2 regions of the Pseudoalteromonas sp. SD03 genome follow, and region 2 is predicted to be linked to the other one. Evidence: predicted binding sites of a transcription regulator. Region 2 holds the regulator's gene; the other holds the start of a gene.
What was found. Region 2 encodes ArgR, which controls arginine synthesis, uptake and breakdown. Its sites were predicted from a motif close to ANTGAATANNTATTCANT; they were not measured.

Region 1: ABZP26_RS03120 (OadG family protein) is a predicted target of ArgR. The motif match lies at 7,445-7,462, and genes of this name have one in related genera.

What each region holds. Positions count from the first base shown of each region.
Region 1 covers NZ_CP162514.1:653,926-664,280, forward strand. Annotated here, with positions in the region: gene ribA (GTP cyclohydrolase II) at 1-159, shown strand, start outside; gene ABZP26_RS03080 (BPSS1780 family membrane protein) at 513-1,301, shown strand; gene ABZP26_RS03085 (regulatory protein RecX) at 1,301-1,753, shown strand; gene alaS (alanine--tRNA ligase) at 1,773-4,373, shown strand; gene ABZP26_RS03095 (aspartate kinase) at 4,380-5,597, shown strand; gene csrA (carbon storage regulator CsrA) at 5,688-5,879, shown strand; gene ABZP26_RS03105 (YcxB family protein) at 5,935-6,402, opposite strand; gene ABZP26_RS03110 (hypothetical protein) at 6,572-6,763, opposite strand; gene ABZP26_RS03115 (DUF1328 domain-containing protein) at 6,810-6,983, opposite strand; gene ABZP26_RS03120 (OadG family protein) at 7,506-7,751, shown strand; gene oadA (sodium-extruding oxaloacetate decarboxylase subunit alpha) at 7,764-9,545, shown strand; gene ABZP26_RS03130 (sodium ion-translocating decarboxylase subunit beta) at 9,560-10,355, shown strand, end outside.
Region 2 covers NZ_CP162514.1:3,022,863-3,033,217, forward strand. Annotated here, with positions in the region: gene cgtA (Obg family GTPase CgtA) at 1-13, opposite strand, end outside; gene rpmA (50S ribosomal protein L27) at 168-425, opposite strand; gene rplU (50S ribosomal protein L21) at 442-753, opposite strand; gene ispB (octaprenyl diphosphate synthase) at 1,177-2,148, shown strand; gene mdh (malate dehydrogenase) at 2,225-3,157, opposite strand; gene argR (transcriptional regulator ArgR) at 3,373-3,840, shown strand; gene ABZP26_RS14145 (Dyp-type peroxidase) at 3,898-4,797, opposite strand; gene ABZP26_RS14150 (ABC transporter ATP-binding protein) at 4,837-5,889, opposite strand; gene ABZP26_RS14155 (ABC transporter permease) at 5,890-7,521, opposite strand; gene ABZP26_RS14160 (Fe(3+) ABC transporter substrate-binding protein) at 7,521-8,525, opposite strand; gene ABZP26_RS14165 (tRNA-uridine aminocarboxypropyltransferase) at 9,368-10,054, opposite strand.

The DNA of each region.
Region 1 (10,355 bases), 1.2 Mb from region 2:
AAGCTTAACGCATTAAAAGATGCTGGCATAGAGGTGGACTCTGTTGTGGGCACTCATGCACACATTAAAGCTGGGCTTTCAGGTAACAAGGCGTATTTAGAGACTAAAATTAAGCATGGCTCTCATATGCTAGATATTAAGAAAATTAAAAAACCTTAGGGTCTGTTGACCTTTCAAGGTTAAATTTGCAGCAGTCTGTTTGGTATTTAGGCAAGGCAGAGCCTATGTGGTGTGGTTATTCCCCATAAATAGGCGATAACGCAGCATCAATGCCAAACAGGCGCTGCCCGAAGGGTTCTGCCTAGGGGCGATTTACTCTTTGTTGCTCGGTTTTGACTTAGCCCACTAGGTTACAAACCTCGCGCCGCGATTAAATCGCCCCTAGTTTGAACAAATTTTAATCCGTAAAGGGCAACAGACCCTAATATTAACGGCATTTATCGCCACCACCTCTGTAATACCAACCAACGCCGAGTTATACTCGGCGTGTTTTGTTTTAATTAAGAGCAATTATGTCTACACAATTACGAATTTTTAAAGCGGATGCGGCATTAAAATGGTTTAAAGCGGGTTGGCTAATTTTCAAAACTCAGCCATTAACCTTTATCTTTATGCACTTGTTTATTGGCATTGTTGGCTTGTTGTCTTTATTTTTGCCGTTATTACAAATAGTCTCAGCATTGGCTACACCATTTTTAACCGCTGGTTTTTATCAAGCCGTGCTTACCAAGCAGCAAGGCGGAAAAATTATGTTAGCCGACATTTTGAAACCCTTTTCAGCAAAAGGAAATCGCTTAGGCTTATTTCGCTTAGCGCTTTATCAAATGGGTGCCGGTATTTTAATTGCGCTGCTCGCCAATGGGTTATTTTCCAATGCGATGGCGGTTATGACGCAGCCTGACTTAGACCCTAATACAGCAATTAGCCAAATGCTTGAGAGTATTTCGTTTGCCAATGTGGCACTGTTTTTAATTGCGCTGTCGATATACTTTACTTCGTTTGCCTATGCGGTACCGCTGGTTTACTTTAATAAAGAACAACGTATTTTAAATGCCTTAAAAAGTTCGTTTATGGTGTTTTATTATAATATTTTACCACTGAGTGTTTATGGTATTATTTGCGCATTATTAATAGTGGTGTCGATGTTCTTATCGCTACTACCGCTGTTGATTTTAATGCCAATTTGCTACATTAGTTTCTTTGTTTCTTATCAGGCTATTTTTATGCCCGTTGTGCCACCAAGTGATGACAGTAACATTAAGCCTTTAAGTAGCGAGCAAAGCGGGCGCTTTGACGCTTAATGGATGATACGTTAAAACAAAAGTTAAAAAACTATGTGCTTTGGTTACTAGGAAGGCAAGAGTATTCGCGCCGAGAGTTAACCCAAAAGTTACAGCAAAGAGAAGCAAGCGACGAGTTCATAGAAAACCTGCTTGATTGGTGCGAAAAGCACAATTTTATTAACGAGCAGCGTTACTGTGAAGGGTTTGTAAGAAAGCACATATTTAAATGCCATGGCTTAAAGCGAATTCAAAGTGAGGCCATGAGTAAAGGGATTGATAGAGCACTGCTTGAAACAGTGATTGAAGAGCTGGAAATAGATTGGTTTGAGCTCGCGCAGGAAGCGTACAACAAAAAATATTCAACGACACCGGCAAACCTCGAGTACAAAGAAAAAGCTAAGCGCGTGCGCTACTTAATGTATCGAGGATTTAGCTATGATCAAATAAATTTTGCAATGCAAGCACAGTAAATACAGGTGAGACTTTCACATGCAGCACATGACTACCGCACAAATTAGGCAACAGTTTTTAGACTTTTTTGCCAGCAAGCAACACCAAGTTGTTCCTTCTAGTTCGCTTATACCGGGTAACGATGCCACGTTGTTATTTAATAATGCCGGTATGGTGCAATTTAAAGATGTATTTTTAGGCGCTGAAAGCCGCCCTTACACACGCGCAACCAGTTCGCAGCGTTGTGTGCGCGCTGGTGGTAAACATAACGATTTAGAAAACGTAGGTTATACAGCACGTCATCATACCTTTTTTGAAATGCTAGGTAATTTCAGCTTTGGTGATTACTTTAAGCAAGATGCAATTAAATTTGCGTGGGAGTTTTTAACTGAGGTTGTAAAACTACCAAAAGAAAAGCTGTTAGTAACTATTTACCATGATGACGAAGAAGCCTTTGGCTACTGGGCTAACGATATAGGCTTACCTGAAGATCGTATTATTCGTATTGCAACTAGCGATAACTTTTGGTCTATGGGTGATACGGGTCCTTGTGGTCCATGTTCTGAAATATTTTATGATCACGGCGAGCATATTTGGGGCGGTCCTCCGGGCACACCTGAAGAAGATGGTGACCGTTTCATTGAAATTTGGAACTTAGTATTTATGCAATACAACCGTCAAAGCGACGGGACTATGGAGCCACTTCCTAAGCAATCTGTTGATACAGGTATGGGCCTTGAGCGTATTTCAGCTATTTTACAAGGTGTGCATTCAAACTACGAAATCGACTTATTCCAAGGCTTAATTGCGGCCGCTGCAAGCGTTACCAATGCACAAGATATGGATGATAAATCACTTCGCGTGGTAGCGGATCATATTCGTTCGTGTGCATTTTTAATTTCAGATGGGGTTATGCCATCAAATGAAGGCCGTGGTTATGTATTGCGTCGTATTATTCGTCGTGCAGTACGTCACGGTAATAAGTTAGGTGCTAAAGGCGCGTTTTTCTATAAATTGGTTGCTGCACTTATTGAGCAAATGGGTCAAGCGTACCCAGAGCTTGCTAAGCAACAAGAAATTATTGAAAAAGTACTACGTATTGAAGAAGAGCAGTTTGGTAAAACGCTTGAGCGTGGTTTAGCTATTTTAGAAGAAAGCTTAAGTGATTTAACCGGGGATGTGATCCCGGGTGACTTAGTATTTAAGCTTTACGATACCTATGGTTTCCCTGCTGATTTAACAGCCGATGTTGCGCGTGAGCGCCAGATGACGATTGACCATCAAGGTTTTGAAGCATGCATGGCAGTACAACGTAAAACTGCGCAACAAGCGGGTAAGTTTGGGGCTGATTACAATGACCAATTAAAATCAGACAAGCACACTGACTTTAAAGGCTACGATAGCACTCATTACAGTGGCACAGTGGTAGAAATTTTTGCCGGTGGCGAAGCTGTATCATTACTTGAAGATGGTCAACAAGGTATTATTGTTTTAGACCGTACTCCGTTTTACGCTGAATCAGGCGGCCAAATTGGTGATAGCGGAACAATCACAGTAGCCGGCGGTGAGTTTGTGGTGACTAATACCACTAAACTGGGTAATGCTTTTGCTCACCATGGAACAGTTCAAGGGCGTATTGGCGTTAACGATAAAGTGGATGCAACTATCGACGATGCGCGCCGTGACAGTATTAAGAAAAACCACACCGCTACGCATATTTTGCATGAAGCACTGCGTCAGCTTTTAGGTGAGCACGTATCGCAAAAAGGCTCACTTGTGCAGCCAGATCGTCTGCGTTTTGACTTCTCACATTTTGAAGCGGTGACCAAACAAGAACTGCGCGAAATTGAGCGCGTAGTGAATGACGAAATTCGTCGTAACTTTGCTCTTAACACTGAGCTAATGGCAATTGATGATGCTAAAGCAAAAGGTGCAATGGCACTGTTTGGCGAAAAGTACGATGACGAAGTACGCGTTGTGACTATTGGTGACTACTCAATCGAGCTTTGTGGTGGTACACACGTAGAGCGTGCGGGTGACATTGGTTTATTCAAAATTGTATCTGAAAGCGGTATTGCTGCTGGTGTTCGTCGAATTGAAGCGGTAACAGGTGCAGAGGCAATTGCTTATGTAAGCGAGCAAGAGCAACAATTAGCTGATGTTGCAGCGCTTGTAAAAGGTGACAATGCGTCAGTGCTTGAAAAAGTAACTGCCTTGCTTGAAAAGTCGAAAGGGCTTGAAAAACAAGTTGCCCAGCTTAACGATAAACTAGCCAGTGCGGCAGGTGCATCGTTACTTGATTCAGTGGTTGAAATTAACGGGGTTAAACTGTTAGTGGCCAACGTTGAGGGCACAGAATCAAAAGCGCTTCGCGGTATGGTTGATGACCTTAAAAATAAAATTGGCTCAGGTGTTATTGCCTTAGGTGTTGCCAGCGGCGACAAAGTAAGCTTAATTGCGGGTGTAACTAAAGACTTAACTGGCAAAGTAAAAGCGGGTGAGTTAGTTAATCACATGGCAGGCCAAGTAGGAGGTAAAGGCGGCGGTCGTCCAGATATGGCGCAAGCGGGTGGTTCTGAGCCACAAAATTTAACAGCAGCACTTGATAGCGTAACAGCTTGGTTAACTGAGCGTACTTAAGCTTAAGTGGCACTTATAGTTCAAAAATTTGGCGGCACTTCGGTAGGCTCAATAGAGCGTATTGAAGCGGTCGCCGACCTTGTTGTTAAAACTAAGCAACAAGGCCACCAAGTGGTCGTGGTGCTTTCGGCAATGTCGGGAGAAACCAATCGCTTAATTAATCTTGCCAAACAAATCGACTCTCGCCCGAGTAGTCGTGAACTCGATGTATTACTCAGTACCGGTGAACAAGTCTCTATTGCTTTATTAGCGATGGCCATTATTAAACGCGGCCATTCAGCTGTAAGCTTACTAGCCGATCAAGTGAATATATTAACCGATAACATGTTCGGTAAAGCCCGTGTAGAAGAAGTTGCGGCAACGCGTTTAAAACATGAACTTGAACATAACCGTATTGCTATTATTGCCGGCTTTCAGGGGCGCGATATTGAGGGCAACGTGACCACGCTTGGCCGTGGTGGCACCGATACCTCAGCGGTTGAAATTGCTGGTGCAATAAAAGCCGATGAGTGTCAGATCTATACCGATGTTGATGGCGTATATACTACAGACCCGCGTGTGGAACCTAACGCACGACGTTTAAGTCATGTCACCTTTGCTGAAATGCTTGAGCTGGCAAGTTTAGGCGCTAAAGTGTTACATATTCGCTCTGTAGAATCTGCTGGTAAACACAATGTTCCTCTGCGGGTGTTATCTAGCTTTAAACCCGATGAAGGCACGTTAATTAGTTTTGAGGAGAGCGACGTGACAAGCAATGTCGTATCGGGTATTGCATTTAATCGAGATGAGTGCTTAATTAAGGTGCATGGAATGCCGCTAGGCACCAAACATCTTGCAAAAGTTTTGAAACTTTTTGCTGATAATGGCATCGAAATAGATATGATTAATCAAATTAATCATAAAGTTGAAAAAGTCGACTATGCTTTTACTGTGCATTTAAATGATTACTTAAACGCACTTGATTTGTTAACGGCTGAGCAACAGCAATTTGACGCACAGGCAATTGACGGATTGACCAATGTGGCGAAAGTGTCAGCAGTGGGTATGGGGATGAAATCTCATTCCGGGGTAGCGAGTTTATTTTTTGATTCGCTAGCACAAGAAAACATTGATGTGATGTTTGTTGCCACCTCAGAAATTAAAATTTCAGTTTTAATAGATGAAAAATACCTAGAGCTGGCTGTTCGTGCATTACATAAGACATTTTTAACAGAAAATGAATAGATTGAGAGTTTTTACTTACTTTTTAGTCTAATTTTAATTAAAATGTTTGTGCGGAATCTTATAATTTTATTGGAACATGGGAGCAAGAGAATGCTAATACTAACTCGTAGAGTAGGCGAGACCCTTATGATTGGTGACGAAGTAACCGTTACTGTTCTAGGTGTTAAAGGAAATCAAGTTCGTATCGGTGTTAACGCACCTAAAGACGTATCAGTTCATCGTGAAGAAATTTACATGCGCATACAAGCTGAAAAGTCTAACCCTAATCCGGGCAATGCTTAATCAACATAGTATAAAATGTGCTAGTTAATATAACTATGACATTTGTAAAAGCCACTCATTGAGTGGCTTTTTTGTTTATAAAATCAATCGTTTCTTCGTCGAGTATTGCCTTAGAAATGTATTGCATACCGCTTTTGCTTTTTAACAATAGTCCACAATCTGTAGTAATAATTTCGTTAATGTCGTGCCAAGCTAACTGGTAATTTTTGTAATGATTGGTTGATTTTATTCCGTCTTCGTCGAAGGTGAGAGTGACTTCAGAACCAGACGCTCTGCTTAGCATTTGCCTGGTAACCCACCATGGGCGGCGATAGTAAAAGGCGATGCATTCGAGTAGGGCTAGCATCAGCAAAAATGTACCTAGGTAATGATCTCCTAAACCATAAATACCAAATAATCCCAATACAACAAGCAGTGCTAATAAAAAATATTTAGGTTGCGCGCGTTTACTATAAGGCAGCGATTGGTCGAAGCATTCATAAAAGTAAGGTTTATCGAGTTTATAGGTTGTCGTAAATACCATGCATCTATACTTAAAAGCTATTTTTTATCATTTTAGCAAGCTATGTGGCAAATGTGCAGCTTAAAAAGAATTAATAGTTCAGAGTTTATAATTAATGGGTAGCAACTTGGCGACTAGTACTAAACACAAAAAAAGCGACCAAATGGTCGCTTTTTAAAAAGGGGCTGAATTAGCAATTTGTTTCTTCAGCGTTGACACCTTCTTTTACTTCTTCACAGGCATCTTCTACTTTATTTTGAACATCTGTCACGGCTTCGTCGATGCGTTCACCGGCTTCTTCTGCATGATTGTCTTCACAACCCATAATAAATGCACTTGCGAATAGGCCAATAGCTGCTGCTTTAAGTGTTGATGATTTCATAATGTAATTCCTTGTATATAAATTTAAAAATTTCGTTGTTTCTTATCTACCTGGGGCTTTTACCACGTAAAGCGCCAGAGACAAGTGAAATAACCAGTAAAACTAAAAAGATAAAAAATATGATTTTAGCAATTCCTGCTGCGGCTCCTGCAATACCACCAAATCCTAAAACGGCTGCGATTAGTGCGATCACCAAAAATGTAATTGTCCAGCGTAACATTGTCATCTCCTTGATTTATCTAAGTGTTAAAGTGTTGTTTTTATATAAGCGAGTAATGTGCCAGTATTTTATTTTGTTTTAAATCAATGGTTTGATTTGTTTTTTTGAGTTTGGCTTTATATTAGGTTGGTAATTTTTACGGTTTTATCTGTAACTTATTCACAGTGGTGTCTGATGAGATAATAAATAGTTTTTACAGTCGTTATTTTGGTAAGACCAATTAACATTTTTTTTGGCAGTTTTTATTGGGTTAGCTCATTAGGTATATTTTTATGTGTTCTTAGAGAATATTAGGGTTTTTATATATTCTTTGTTTATAACGAACATTTTTACCATCTATATGTATAGGTTAAATAAGCTATTTTAGATGGTGTTAACCTTATTGGTGATATGTTACTTTTAGATTAATTGGTTTTACCAATTTACAACGTGTAGACAAAAGAATAGTTTTTGTTACTATTGGTGAATATTTATTTAAATAAACTGGTTTTTTATGTGTTCAGTTTTGAACAGGGGAGAATTATGGATATAGGGGCTTTGCTCACAACTGCAGGCAATTTAATGCTAACCGGTATGGTGGGTGTGTTTGTATTTCTTTCTTTATTGATTGGTGCAGTGACAGTTATGTCTAAGCTGGCTAGCAAATTTTCTCAGCCAGAACTTGAAGTATCACAGAGAACACCATCTTTTAAATCTCAAGGTGTGCCAAATGAGCACATCGCTGCAATTAGTGCTGCCATTGCTCAGTACAAAACAAATAATAATTAGAGGAGCATACCAATGGCTAAATTAAAAATAACAGAACTCGTACTTCGTGACGCACATCAGTCGCTTTTAGCTACCCGCATGCGATTAGACGACATGTTACCTATTGCAAAAAAAATTGATGACGCAGGTTATTGGTCTATAGAGTCTTGGGGTGGGGCTACCTTTGACTCATGTATTCGTTATTTAGGCGAAGATCCGTGGGAGCGTATTCGCGCGCTTAAAAAGGCGATGCCAAATACACCCCAGCAAATGTTACTTCGCGGTCAAAACTTATTGGGGTATCGCCATTATGCTGATGACGTTGTTGAAAAGTTTGTTGAGCGCGCACACAAAAATGGCGTAGACGTATTTCGTATTTTTGATGCCATGAATGATGTACGTAACTTAGAAACTGCCATAAAAGCGGCGGTTAAAGTAGGCGCGCATGCCCAAGGTACGATTTCTTACACGGTAAGCCCAGTACACACATTGGATATGTGGCTAACACTTGCTAAGCAGCTTGAAGAATTAGGTTGTCATTCAATTTGTATTAAAGATATGGCGGGATTGCTTAAGCCTTACGATGCAGAAAAACTGATTAAAGGCTTAAAAGAAACGGTTTCAATTCCTATTGCCATGCAATGTCATGCAACAACGGGTTTAAGTACCGCAACGTATCAAAAAGCGATTGATGCCGGTATTGATATGCTCGATACGGCTGTATCGTCTATGAGTATGACTTATGGTCATTCAGCAACTGAAACAATTGCTGCAATCGTGGAAGGTACTGAGCGTGATACTGGGCTTGATTTAAACCACCTTGAAGAAATTGCAGCTTACTTTAGAGACGTACGTAAAAAGTACGCTGCGTTTGAAGGCAGTTTAAAAGGTGTTGATGGCCGAATTTTATTAGCCCAAGTACCAGGTGGTATGTTAACTAACATGGAAAATCAGCTTAAAGAACAAGGCGCTGCTGATAAACTAAACGAAGTATTACTTGAAATTCCACGGGTGCGTGAGGATTTGGGCTTTATTCCATTAGTTACACCGACCTCGCAAATTGTTGGTACTCAGGCAGTACTTAATGTGCTTACTGGCGAGCGCTATAAAACCATCACCAAAGAAACCGCTGGCGTATTAAAAGGTGAGTATGGTTCGACACCTGCTCCTATGAATAAAGAGTTACAAGAGCGTGTACTTGATGGCAGCGAAGCAATTACCTGTCGCCCTGCAGATGTGATCAAGCCTGAACTTGAAACGCTTGAGGCTGAATTAAGTAAATTTGCGCAAGAGCAAGGCTTAACGCTTGCTGATGAGCAAATTGATGATGTGCTCACGTATGCCTTATTCCCACAAATTGGTTTGAAGTTTATTAAAAACCGCAATAACCCTGACGCATTTGAACCTGTTCCTAGCGCTGATGATAGCTCTAATAAAGCACCTGAAAAATCAGCGGCAAACAATAAAGACGTTAAGGCTGAGCAATACAGCGTTAAAGTAGATGGCAAAGTATACGATGTCGTGGTTGCTCAAGGCGGTGAGCTTAAAGAGGTGACGCTAAAAGACTCTGAGCATATTCCACAGTCGGCATCAGTTGCTTCAGGTGAAACTCTTAATGCGCCACTTGCCGGTAATATCTTTAAAATTAAAGTAAAGCCAGGTCAGGTAGTAAATGAAGGTGATGTGGTGATTATTATGGAAGCCATGAAAATGGAAACCGAAGTACGCGCCATGCATACCGGTAAAATTGCAGACGTGCTTGTCTCTGAAGGTGATTCAGTGTCAACCGGCGATGCAATGATTGCATTAGCTTAAGGAGTAAATAGAGGATGGATGGTATTTTAAACCTCTGGCATGCCACAGGCATTGCTAACTTTACATTTCCTGGGCTGATCATGATTGCCGTTGGTTGTTTGTTATTATTTTTAGCTATAGTTAAAAACTTTGAGCCGCTACTATTACTGCCCATTGGTTTTGGGGCTATTTTAACTAATATTCCTGTGGCGGGCTTATCTGACCCTGGCGGCTTACTTTATTATGTTTACTATGTAGGTGTTGATACCGGAATTTTTCCGTTATTAATATTTATGGGAGTGGGCGCGCTCACTGACTTTAGTGCCTTAATTGCAAATCCGCGTATGTTGTTATTAGGTGCTGCGGCGCAGTTTGGTATTTTTGCTACCTTATTTGGGGCTATTTTACTTAACTTTATTCCAGGGTTTGAGTTTAGTTTACAAGATGCGTCAGCAATTGCCATTATTGGTGGCGCTGATGGGCCAACCGCTATCTTTTTAGCGTCAAAGCTGGCACCTGATTTATTAGGTGCTATAGCAGTGGCTGCGTACTCGTACATGGCGTTGGTTCCTATTATTCAGCCGCCTATCATGCGTGCGTTTACAACGCCTGAAGAACGTAAAATTCAAATGCCAGAACTGCGTAAAGTATCAAAAAAGGAAAAAATTATTTTTCCGCTGATGGTACTCACTTTAACTGCGCTCTTTTTACCAGCCGCCATTCCACTGGTTGGTATGTTTTGTTTAGGTAACTTAATGCGTGAGTCGGGTGTAGTTGATAGGCTCAGCAACAGTGCGCAAAACGAAATCATTAATATCACCACTATATTTC
Region 2 (10,355 bases):
CTACAAACTTCATGATTACTCACTTTAGGGATTGGCTTGTTAATAACTCTATTATATACCTAAGTGGCCTATAGAGCACACTGAGCATAAAAACACTTGGGTATATATTTAAACATGCTTAAAACAAAAAACCCCGCAAAGGCGGGGTTTTTTAACTACCTTACTGATTACTCAGCTACGATAGTTACGTATTTACGGTTTAAAGGACCTTTTTGTTCAAACTGAACTTTACCATCTGCTTTTGCGAAGATAGTGTGGTCTTTACCGATACCTACGTTTGCGCCTGGGTGGAAACGAGTTCCACGCTGACGAACAATGATGCTACCCGCTAGAACTGATTCGCCACCAAAACGCTTAACACCTAGGCGTTTGCTTTCTGAATCGCGACCGTTACGAGTACTACCAGCTGCTTTTTTATGTGCCATTTCTAAGTACCTCTAATTAAGCGCTAATGCCAGTGATTTTAACTTCTGTGAACCATTGACGATGGCCCATTTGCTTACGAGAATGCTTACGGCGTCTAAATTTAACAACCTTAATCTTCTCACCGCGACCGTGTGAAACAACCTCAGCTGTTACTTTACCACCGTTTACGAACGGTACACCAATCTCGATCTTCTCACCATCAGCAACTAAAAGTACTGAATCAAATTCAACTGCTGCACCAGTTTCAACGTCTAATTTCTCAAGACGAATTGTTTGACCTTCAGTCACACGGTGCTGTTTACCACCACTTTGGAAAACCGCGTACATAATTAACTCCGTCTGTGCGCCCTCAAATCGACGCAACTAAAATATTCTTCAATAGGGCGCGAAGTTTACGCTAATGCGTAAAAACTAGCAAGCCTCTTTTTGTAATTAAATGAATAAAAAGTAGCTGCATTGAGAGCAATTCAATATTTCCCCTATTTTATATTAAAATCCCCCTTTGCCAAGCGCTTTTTAACGGTTACAGAAAATAAATTAGCAATAGCAAAGCGAGTCTATGTAGTTCAATTAACCGCCAAGGGTGATTCAAAATTAAACCAGGGTGTTTAATCAATTATTCACAAGGTTAATAGGTCATTTAACCTACTTAAGGGTGTTTTTTTAAGGAATCATCACAAAATATCGAGCTAATGCATTTTTTGTTGTACAATCTGCGCCGTTCACACATTAAAATTGGCTCGGAGATCAATGGATATAAAAGCTATCCAGGCGTTAATCGAAAGCGATATGAATGACGTCAATCAACTAATACATGCGCAAATGCGCTCAGATGTGGCGTTAGTTAATCAACTTGGTTTGTATATTGTTAACAGCGGTGGCAAACGTGTTCGCCCTATGTTGGCTATTTTGGCGGCTAAAGCGCTAGGTTACCAAGGCAAAGATCACATTACGCTAGCAACTATCATTGAATTTATTCATACCGCAACGCTTTTACATGATGATGTTGTAGATGAATCTAATTTGCGCCGTGGCACACCTACAGCAAATGCTGAGTTTGGTAATGCTGCTAGCGTACTGGTGGGTGATTTTATTTACACCCGCTCGTTTCAGCTAATGGTGGGTCTTGGTAAAATGCAAATAATGCAAGTACTGGCTGATGCAACCAACATTATTGCTGAAGGTGAAGTGCTGCAATTAATGAACTGCAACGACCCTGATACCACTGAAGCCAGTTATATGCAGGTTATTTATTCTAAAACCGCCAAGCTATTTGAAGCAGCGACGGGTCTTGCGGCCATTATTACTGATCAAGACGATAGTGTACTAGAAGCACTTAATTTGTATGGCATGCATTTAGGTACTGCTTTTCAGTTAGTGGATGATGTTTTAGATTACAACGCTAATGCCGACCAACTTGGTAAAAACATTGGCGACGATTTAGCTGAAGGTAAGCCGACGTTACCTCTTATATATGCAATGCAACACGGTAGTGAGCATCAAACACAGTTAATAAGAGACGCTATTGAGCACTGTAATGGTATGGAGCACCTTGACGAGATACTGGCTGCGCTCAAACATACCAATGCCCTTGAGTTCACAATGAAAAAAGCCGAGCAAGAAGCTAATAAAGCAATTGCCTGTTTAGATTGCTTAGCTGAGTCGAGTTACAAGCAAGCACTAATTAGCTTAGCTAGAATAGCGGTTGACCGCGACCACTAAGTAATACTGTGTAGATAATTCCGAGCAATAAAAAAGCCTGCAAATGCAGGCTTTTTTTATGGGTTAATTTTGGCTATTACGCCATAAAATCAACACCTTCTTTGATATCTTTTTTCAGCGTTTCAAGCATGTCATTTTTAGCTTGCTCTTCAAATGCGCTTAGAGTGCCGTAAGAAAGAATTTCTTCTACGCCATTTTTGCCTAAACGTACCGGGTGTGCAAAGTACTCTGCATCGCCATTTTCAACAGCAACGAATGCATAATCTACAACGTCTTCACCTTGTAAGCCTTTAACTAAAGACATACAAAAACGTGCTGCAGCAGCACCCATAGATAATGTTGCAGAACCACCGCCCGCTTTAGCATTAACTACTTCAGTACCTGCGTTTTGGATACGAGGAGTTAGTGTAGCTACTTCTTCATCAGTGAAAGTAACACCTTCAACTTGAGAAAGTAACGGTAGAATGGTTGTGCCTGAGTGGCCACCAATCACTGGTACTTTAACACTTGCTACGTCTAAGCCTTTAAGTTCAGCAATAAACGCTTCAGAACGGATCACATCTAAAGTTGTAATACCAAATACACGCTTAGCATCGTAAGTACCTGCTTTTTTGAATACTTCAGCAACAATAGGTACAGTTCCATTAACTGGATTAGTGATAATACCTACAAGCGCTTTAGGACAGTTAGCAACAATGCCTTCTGCTAATGTTTTAATGATACCAGCGTTAACATTAAATAAATCAGCACGATCCATACCTGGCTTACGTGGCATACCCGCTGGGATTAAAACAATATCACAACCTGTTAATGCTTTATCTAGTGCATCTGCACCAAAACCTTCAACTTTTACATCTGTTGGGATATGAGAAAGGTCAACAGCAACACCAGGAACTACTGGCGCAACATCATATAGTGATAATTCTGAACCAGCTGGTAAGCCTGTTTTTAATAATAAAGACAACGCTTGACCGATACCACCTGCAGCACCTAATACAGCAACTTTCATTGGAATTCTCCGTGATTTGAGGAAGGAAATATTTGTGGTTTATAAGATAAAGAAATTAGCGACTAAAAACAAATTTATCCTGCCTATTTTAGCTATATTTTCGACCATAGTTGTAAACTTTGCTGTTTAAACGCAGCAAAACCTAAACAACTGCTGCATAAATATGCATTTTTGTGTAGAATTTGCAGTATCGACAACATAACTAATTAGACACTATGCAACCACAAGACAAACAAGAAGCATTGGTAAAAGCCTTTAAAGCACTTTTAAAAGAAGAGAATTTTGGCTCACAAGGCGAAATAGTTGACGCATTAAAAGAACAAGGCTTTGATAATATTAGCCAAAGTAAAGTGTCGCGGATGTTAAGTAAGTTTGGCGCGGTACGCACCCGCAATGCAAAACAAGAAATGGTGTACTGTTTACCTGCCGAAATGGGTGTACCAACCGCTAAAAGCCCGTTACGCCAGTTAGTTATTGACATTATGCATAACGAAATGATGATTATTATTCGCACCAGTCCTGGGGCTGCTCAGCTAATTGCCCGTTTACTTGACTCATTAGGTAAAGCAGATGGCGTATTAGGAACAATTGCCGGCGATGACACTATTTTTATTGCGCCAGCGAAAGTATCAGAAATAGACCTCACATTAGAGCGTGTGCGTATTTTGTTTGATACGGTTTAAACTCGTTTGGTTATCACTGTTACGGCTATACTAATACGTAGCCGTTACTGGCTTGTTTTATAGCTGCTTTAGAAATCGCACTGAGGGTGCAAAAAACGCAGAGCCCATATCTGCTTGAGTAAAATCAAGCCAATGGTCGTAATACTCCCCCTGCCCTAATCGGCTATTGAGTACTTTCTCGAACGCATCCCCTTTAGCCGAGCACGTAATCATTAACATCCCCTGCTCATACACGTCGCCATAAGGCATACTTTGATTTAGTAATAATGCTTGCCCCTGTTCATCTTTTAATTCACTTCGGGTTGCATGGCTGCTTTCAAGTGCGGGGCTTATTAGGGTATTGTCGAGACGAGTACGCCCCATTATTTGTTCTTGTTCTTGCAACGACAAGTGCTGCCATAACGTTAAGTCATGCTTATAGCGCTGAACATGAATATAGCTGCCTTGATCTTCAAAGCTATCAGGCTTATTAACGAGGGCCGTTACCCGTTTTTGACGACCATGCGGAGTATCGCCCGCATAAATAAAACCATTAAAATCACGGCCATCTAGAAAACGAAAATTACGAATTTGCTCCACCAGCTCAACATCAGGGTTGAAAAGTTTTAATATTTGCAATGCAAACAGGTGGTTTACATCTTCTCTGTCTGAGCGGATTTGTACAAATAAATCGCATGGCCTTGCACTCATCACAAAATCGCTATGGGTGATATTAGGAAAGCTTTGCAGCTCACTTGGCATATAATCGGGCAGAATGTGTGGCCAATATTGCGCGCCAATGGCGACCATACAAGAAAGCATAGATTCAGAGAACTGATCACTAAACTCATCTTCAATATCGCTCACTTTTTTAAGCTTAGCGCGAAGTGATTCGTCGTGACCATCAAGTACATTAAAAAATAAGTGCAAACCGTGTAAGTTTGCTTCAGCACAAATCCCTGATTGCGCTTGCGCCATTGTTATTCCTTACTTTTTAGAGCAAAACACAGCGATTAATTACGATTCAAAAAAATTCACCGTGTGCGGTTTTATTTTTATTATAACCTGTTCATTAATTTCAAATGACTGGCCATACTGGGCTGCAACTTCTATTTCTTGCTCAGCAATAACCACAGTGTATACATAAGCAGAGCCAATAAAGCGACTACTTAATATACTAACCCGCTCAGATTGCTGTTGAGTATCGTTATTACTAGCAAGTTCAAGTTGATGCGGACGCACATAAATAACGCCCTTATCGGCCACGCCATACTGCTGTGGCTGTATTGATTCAACCACCCCAAACTGCGTTTGATATTCAGTGGCGGTTAATACGGTTGCGCTTAAGTATATGCCCTGACCCAGAAACTCTGCAACCTCCTTTGAACGTGGTTTAGCAAAAAGCTGTTCTGGCGTACCTTGCTGCGCAATTTTGCCTTGGTGCATAACCGCAAGTGTATCTGAAAAAGCAAACGCCTCTTCTTTTGAGTGAGTAACAAACACAGCCGATACTTGCTGCGCCTTAATAATGCGCCTAATGTCGGCAATTAACTCAAATCGTACTTGGGTATCAATATTAGAAAATGGCTCGTCAAGTAACAGTAAGCTAGGTTTATATGCTAATGCGCGTGCAATCGCTACTCGCTGCTGTTGCCCACCAGAGAGTTGATGAGGGAATCTATCGGCGCAGCCTACCAAGTGTACCAGCTTTAGCATTTCACTTACGCGTGCGTGTTTATCTGCTTTGCTCATGCCGCTTAGCCCAAACGCAATATTATTAGCCACCGTTAAATGCGGAAATAACGCATAGTCTTGAAACATCATGCCAATATTACGGTGCTCAGGTGAAACAAACGTATTAGCATCACTGACTAGCTTACCATCAATAAATACCTGCCCTTGTTTGGCTTCAATTAATCCTGCAATGGCTTTTAGTGTGGTGGTTTTACCGCAGCCACTGGCTCCGAGCAAACACACTATTTCGTCTTTACCTAAGGTTAAATCTAAATTATCTATCACCTTAGTCCCGTTATATGCATAGCTCACGCCTTGTAAAATCAAACTACTCATTTAGCTACGTTGCTCCATTGAACGGTTAATAAAATATAACGGAATAAACCCCACCACCACAATAAACAAAGCCGATATAGAGGCCAGCTCTAATTGTTCATCGCTTACATACTGAAACACATGAGTTGCTAAGCTTTCAAAATCAAAAGGCCTTAACAACAAAGCTGCGGGTAGCTCTTTCATACACTCGATAAAGACCAATAAACCGGCGGTTAATAAGCCTCGGCGTAATAAAGGTAAGTGCACTAAGCGTAATGTGCGCCCTTGGCTTTTTCCCATTGACTGGCTTGCCATATCAAGGGAGGGACTAATGCGTGAAAAGCTCGACTCAATAGCTCCGTGTGCAACGGCGTAAAACCGCACTATATAAGCAAAAATAATAGTGAGTAAGCTGCCAGTAAGTAATAAACCAATATCTAAATCATAAGGAACTAAAGTGCGGTTGATAGTATTTTCTAATAGGGTGAGTGGCAACAATACCGCTATCGCTAATACTGTGCCGGGTAACGCATAGCCCGTACTGGCCAAACGCCCGGGTATTAATGGATTTGTTTGTTTAGCAATGCGCTGATAAAACACCACTAAAACACTCAGTATAATAGTCACCACACTGACTACAGCCGCCACTTTTAAACTTTGCCATGCATAGCTAAAAAACTCACTATTCCACGCTTGATCAAAATACATAACTGCATATTTGAGCAATACAACCATCGGAATAATAAACGAAATAATTAAAATAAAGCTACAAAACCCCGTTGCTAGCCACGCAGACTTGCCTTTGAGGATATAAAGCGCCTCGCTGTTCACGCTCGATTGACGCTCAAATACCGCTTGGTTACGACGGCTAAAACGCTCGGTGATCAATGCTAAGAACAGCAATAACAACATCACCCCTGAAATTTTTGCTGCTGCAGTTAATGAATAATAGCCAAACCAGGTATCGTATACGGCAGTGGTTAATGTACTGACAGCAAAATAGCTTACGGTGGCAAAATCAGCCATGGTTTCCATGCTGATCAAAGCAAGTGCCGCTACAATGGCACCACGGGATAATACAAGGCTGACTTTAAAAAAGCTTTTCCATGCATTTAGCCCCATTAACTGACTGGCTTGGACTAACTTAAAAGATTGTTCTCGCAGTGCAGTTTTAAAAATTAAATATAAATACGGGTAGAGTACCAGCGCAATCATAACAATAGCCCCTGGTAAGGTGCGTATATCAAAAAACCAGTAATCACTTGGCGACTGCCAACCAAACCACTCTCTTAGAGTTATTTGTACCGGCCCCGCATAATCGAGTAAATCGGTGTACACATAAGCAATAATATAAGTAGGCATGGCAAGAGGCAGCATCAGTGCCCATTCAAATTGTTTTTTACCTGGAAAGCGACAATAAGCGGTGAGCCAACCCAGTGGTAACGCAATAAAGCAGCTAAGTAACCCTACACCTAAAACCAGTAATACGGTATTGCTTATATAGTCCCACAGTACGGTATTCCACAGGTGGGTAAATACCTCTGAGTCGCCTTGTAAAGATTCTAATAGTAGGAAAAACAACGGGGTCGACAGCAATAACCCAGTCGACCATGCAATAAGCTGCCATTTTGACAGCTGAAATTTATAAGTCATTAAAGATCGAACTTCACCTCATCAATTAGCTTAAGGGCTAACGGACGATATTTGCTAATTTCATCAAGCGGTAAGCTGTCTTCCTTAAAGCTTCCCCATGATGCAACCAAACTAGAAAGTTTCACACCTGGCTTAACCGGATACTCCATATTGAGCGAGGCATACATATTTTGCGCCTTATTGTCTGTCATATACTCTATGAGTTTCAAGGCATTTTCAGGATTTTTAGCATACTTAGTAATAACCGCACCCGATACATTTATATGTGATCCTCGGTCAGTTTGATTTGGAAAGTTAATATGAACGGCTTCAGCCCATGGTTTTTGTGCTTCGTCTTGCAGCATTTTTCCCAAGTAATAACTATTACCTAAGGCTAAATTACATAAACCTTCTTTAACCGCTTTAACTTGCGCTCGATCGTTACCTTGAGGTTTACGCGCTAAATTAGCTTTTACACCCTCAAGCCATGTTTTCGTCTGTGCTTCACCATGATGAGCAATCATAGAAGCCACAAGGCCTAAGTTATATGGGTGTTTGCCAGAGCGAGTACAAATTTGTCCTTTGTATTGCGGCTCAGCAAGCGCTTCGTAGGTAAGGTTAGGCAATGCGCCTAAACGCTCTTTTGAAGAGTAAACATTACGCACGCGCTTAGTGAGCGCTACCCACTGACCATCGCCATCACGAAATGCCGCCGGGACATTATTATTAACCAGCTCGCTTTCGATGGTTTGCGTAAGATTTAGCTCTTCTAATTGAATTAAAGCACTAAAGTTTGAGGTTAAAACTAAATCGGCTTTGCTGTGTTTACCTTCACGCTTAACACGTTCTATTAAGCCTTTTTTAGCAAACACCACATTGGTTTTAATGCCCGTTTGCTGTGTAAAATCGTCTAAAATAGGTTTAATTAAAAAAGGTTGTCGAAATGAGTAAATATTCACAACATCGGTTGCAACAGCCGGTGCTGAGGCAATTAACCCAACAACAAGCGCGAGTGTTTTTTTCATATTGTCTTACCTAACTAATAATTATTATCATTAATTTTACCGCGATGAACTAAAAAGTGCACACTTTATATAATCACTTCGTGATAAATACGCCCAAAAAAGAAAACCCTTGTAAGACATCTCTTACGCTTATGACAGCTAATGAGTAAAAACACTCTGTATAACACCACAAAAACATAGCAAGTCATTGTATTTTATATAATTTAAAAATATTTCATTTGTAAGAACCTAAACCATAAGCGGTTTTATCCTACATTTACTGCAAATCACTCTCTATAATTAACCCATAAATAAGCAACGACGCTTACCGAGTAAATAGAAACGGACTAACTACTCGAATACCAAGGTTTGGTTTTTAGGATAACAGGGATTTAAGGACAGGCTCAGGATGAGTATCGCAATGGAATGTTGCATAAGGGATAGCATCAGGATGATGCGTAATGGATAACAACACGAAAAAGTTGTTGCTAAAGGATAGGGAATAAAACGGACAGGCCTTAGGGCAACACAACGGAATGGTAGCAAAAGGAATGCACTCGGATGTGCAATAAGGATTGGTAATAGATTTTACCTTACAGGATGTTTTAGGGATTCATGGAGACAGGCCCGGATAGCCTATATTACATAGAACTAGAAAGTAATATTGTAATAACACGGATCGTAAAAATTGGAGTTGATTAGGTTCAATTGCAGGATGCAACAAAGTTAGAAGATTCCGCAAGCGCGACTAGAGATGGTTCGCGCTTTTCTTTTGCCTGAAAATCAGCGGTCAGCCAAGATTATATACATTCAAACTATGAACAAGCATTAAATCCAGCCTTTTCGTATCAACATCTTGCAGTTTATTCCGGCCTGCCTTTGTTGCGCTTACCGAGTAAATAGGCGTCGCGAAATTTGATAAAATGCTGTTCTAATTTAGTACTCGCATCAACCTCATTCGCTAATGCCAATACCATAATAGCCACTTCTGCCGTACCTAACTGGTGAGCATGGGGTGCTACACGTAATCGGTAATCTGAGAGCTTTTGTGCGGTAATAGAAAGCACGGGCAAATTATCTAGATAAGGACTTTTGCGGATCATTTTTTTAGCTTCACGCCATGTACCATCTAAAAATATAAATAAAGGCGTTTTACCTGCAACAGGCTCTACTTGCGTTACTACTCTATCTGTTTCAACATCTTCAGCAGGAAAAATCACAAAAGGCTGATATTTATCATTATTCAATAATGCTAATAAAGCAGGATCTGGGGAGGTTCTATCCCAGCGAAACGCATAATTGTCAGGGACTATTTCAGCAATTAAACGCCCTGTATTAGACGGTTTAAAACTTTCATTATGATACATCAGTAAACAAACCGCAGCGTCGCAACTTGCGTACTCAGCGCCCTCACAAATACAGTAATGCTTGGCAATTAAGCATTGCTCACAGCGGTCCATCTTACCGCCCCGGGCATTAAACTCGCGTCGAGATTCACTTATTTGCTGGGCACGTAACGCTAAAACTGAATTTTTGAAACCTTGAGTCACTGTGGTTTATTACCTATAAATTGATGGCTGCGCATTGTAGCTAAAATAAAAGGGAATAGATATCTGCGGGCTGCGGGCTGCGATAAAACATCGAGCTTTTTACAAGCATAATTTTTATATTGCAGGCGTGAATTTATCTCGCGCAGGTTTAATTTTGAGGCTTTAAGCCCGTTGCCCGGCACTCGCAGCTCGACATGCTTTAGTCTTTGTTTTTGCACCATAGAGACGCTGCGCTACACAGAACAATCTTTTGCTAAACCCTGAGGCTATAAAAACAAAAAACCCAAGCCGAGGCTTGGGT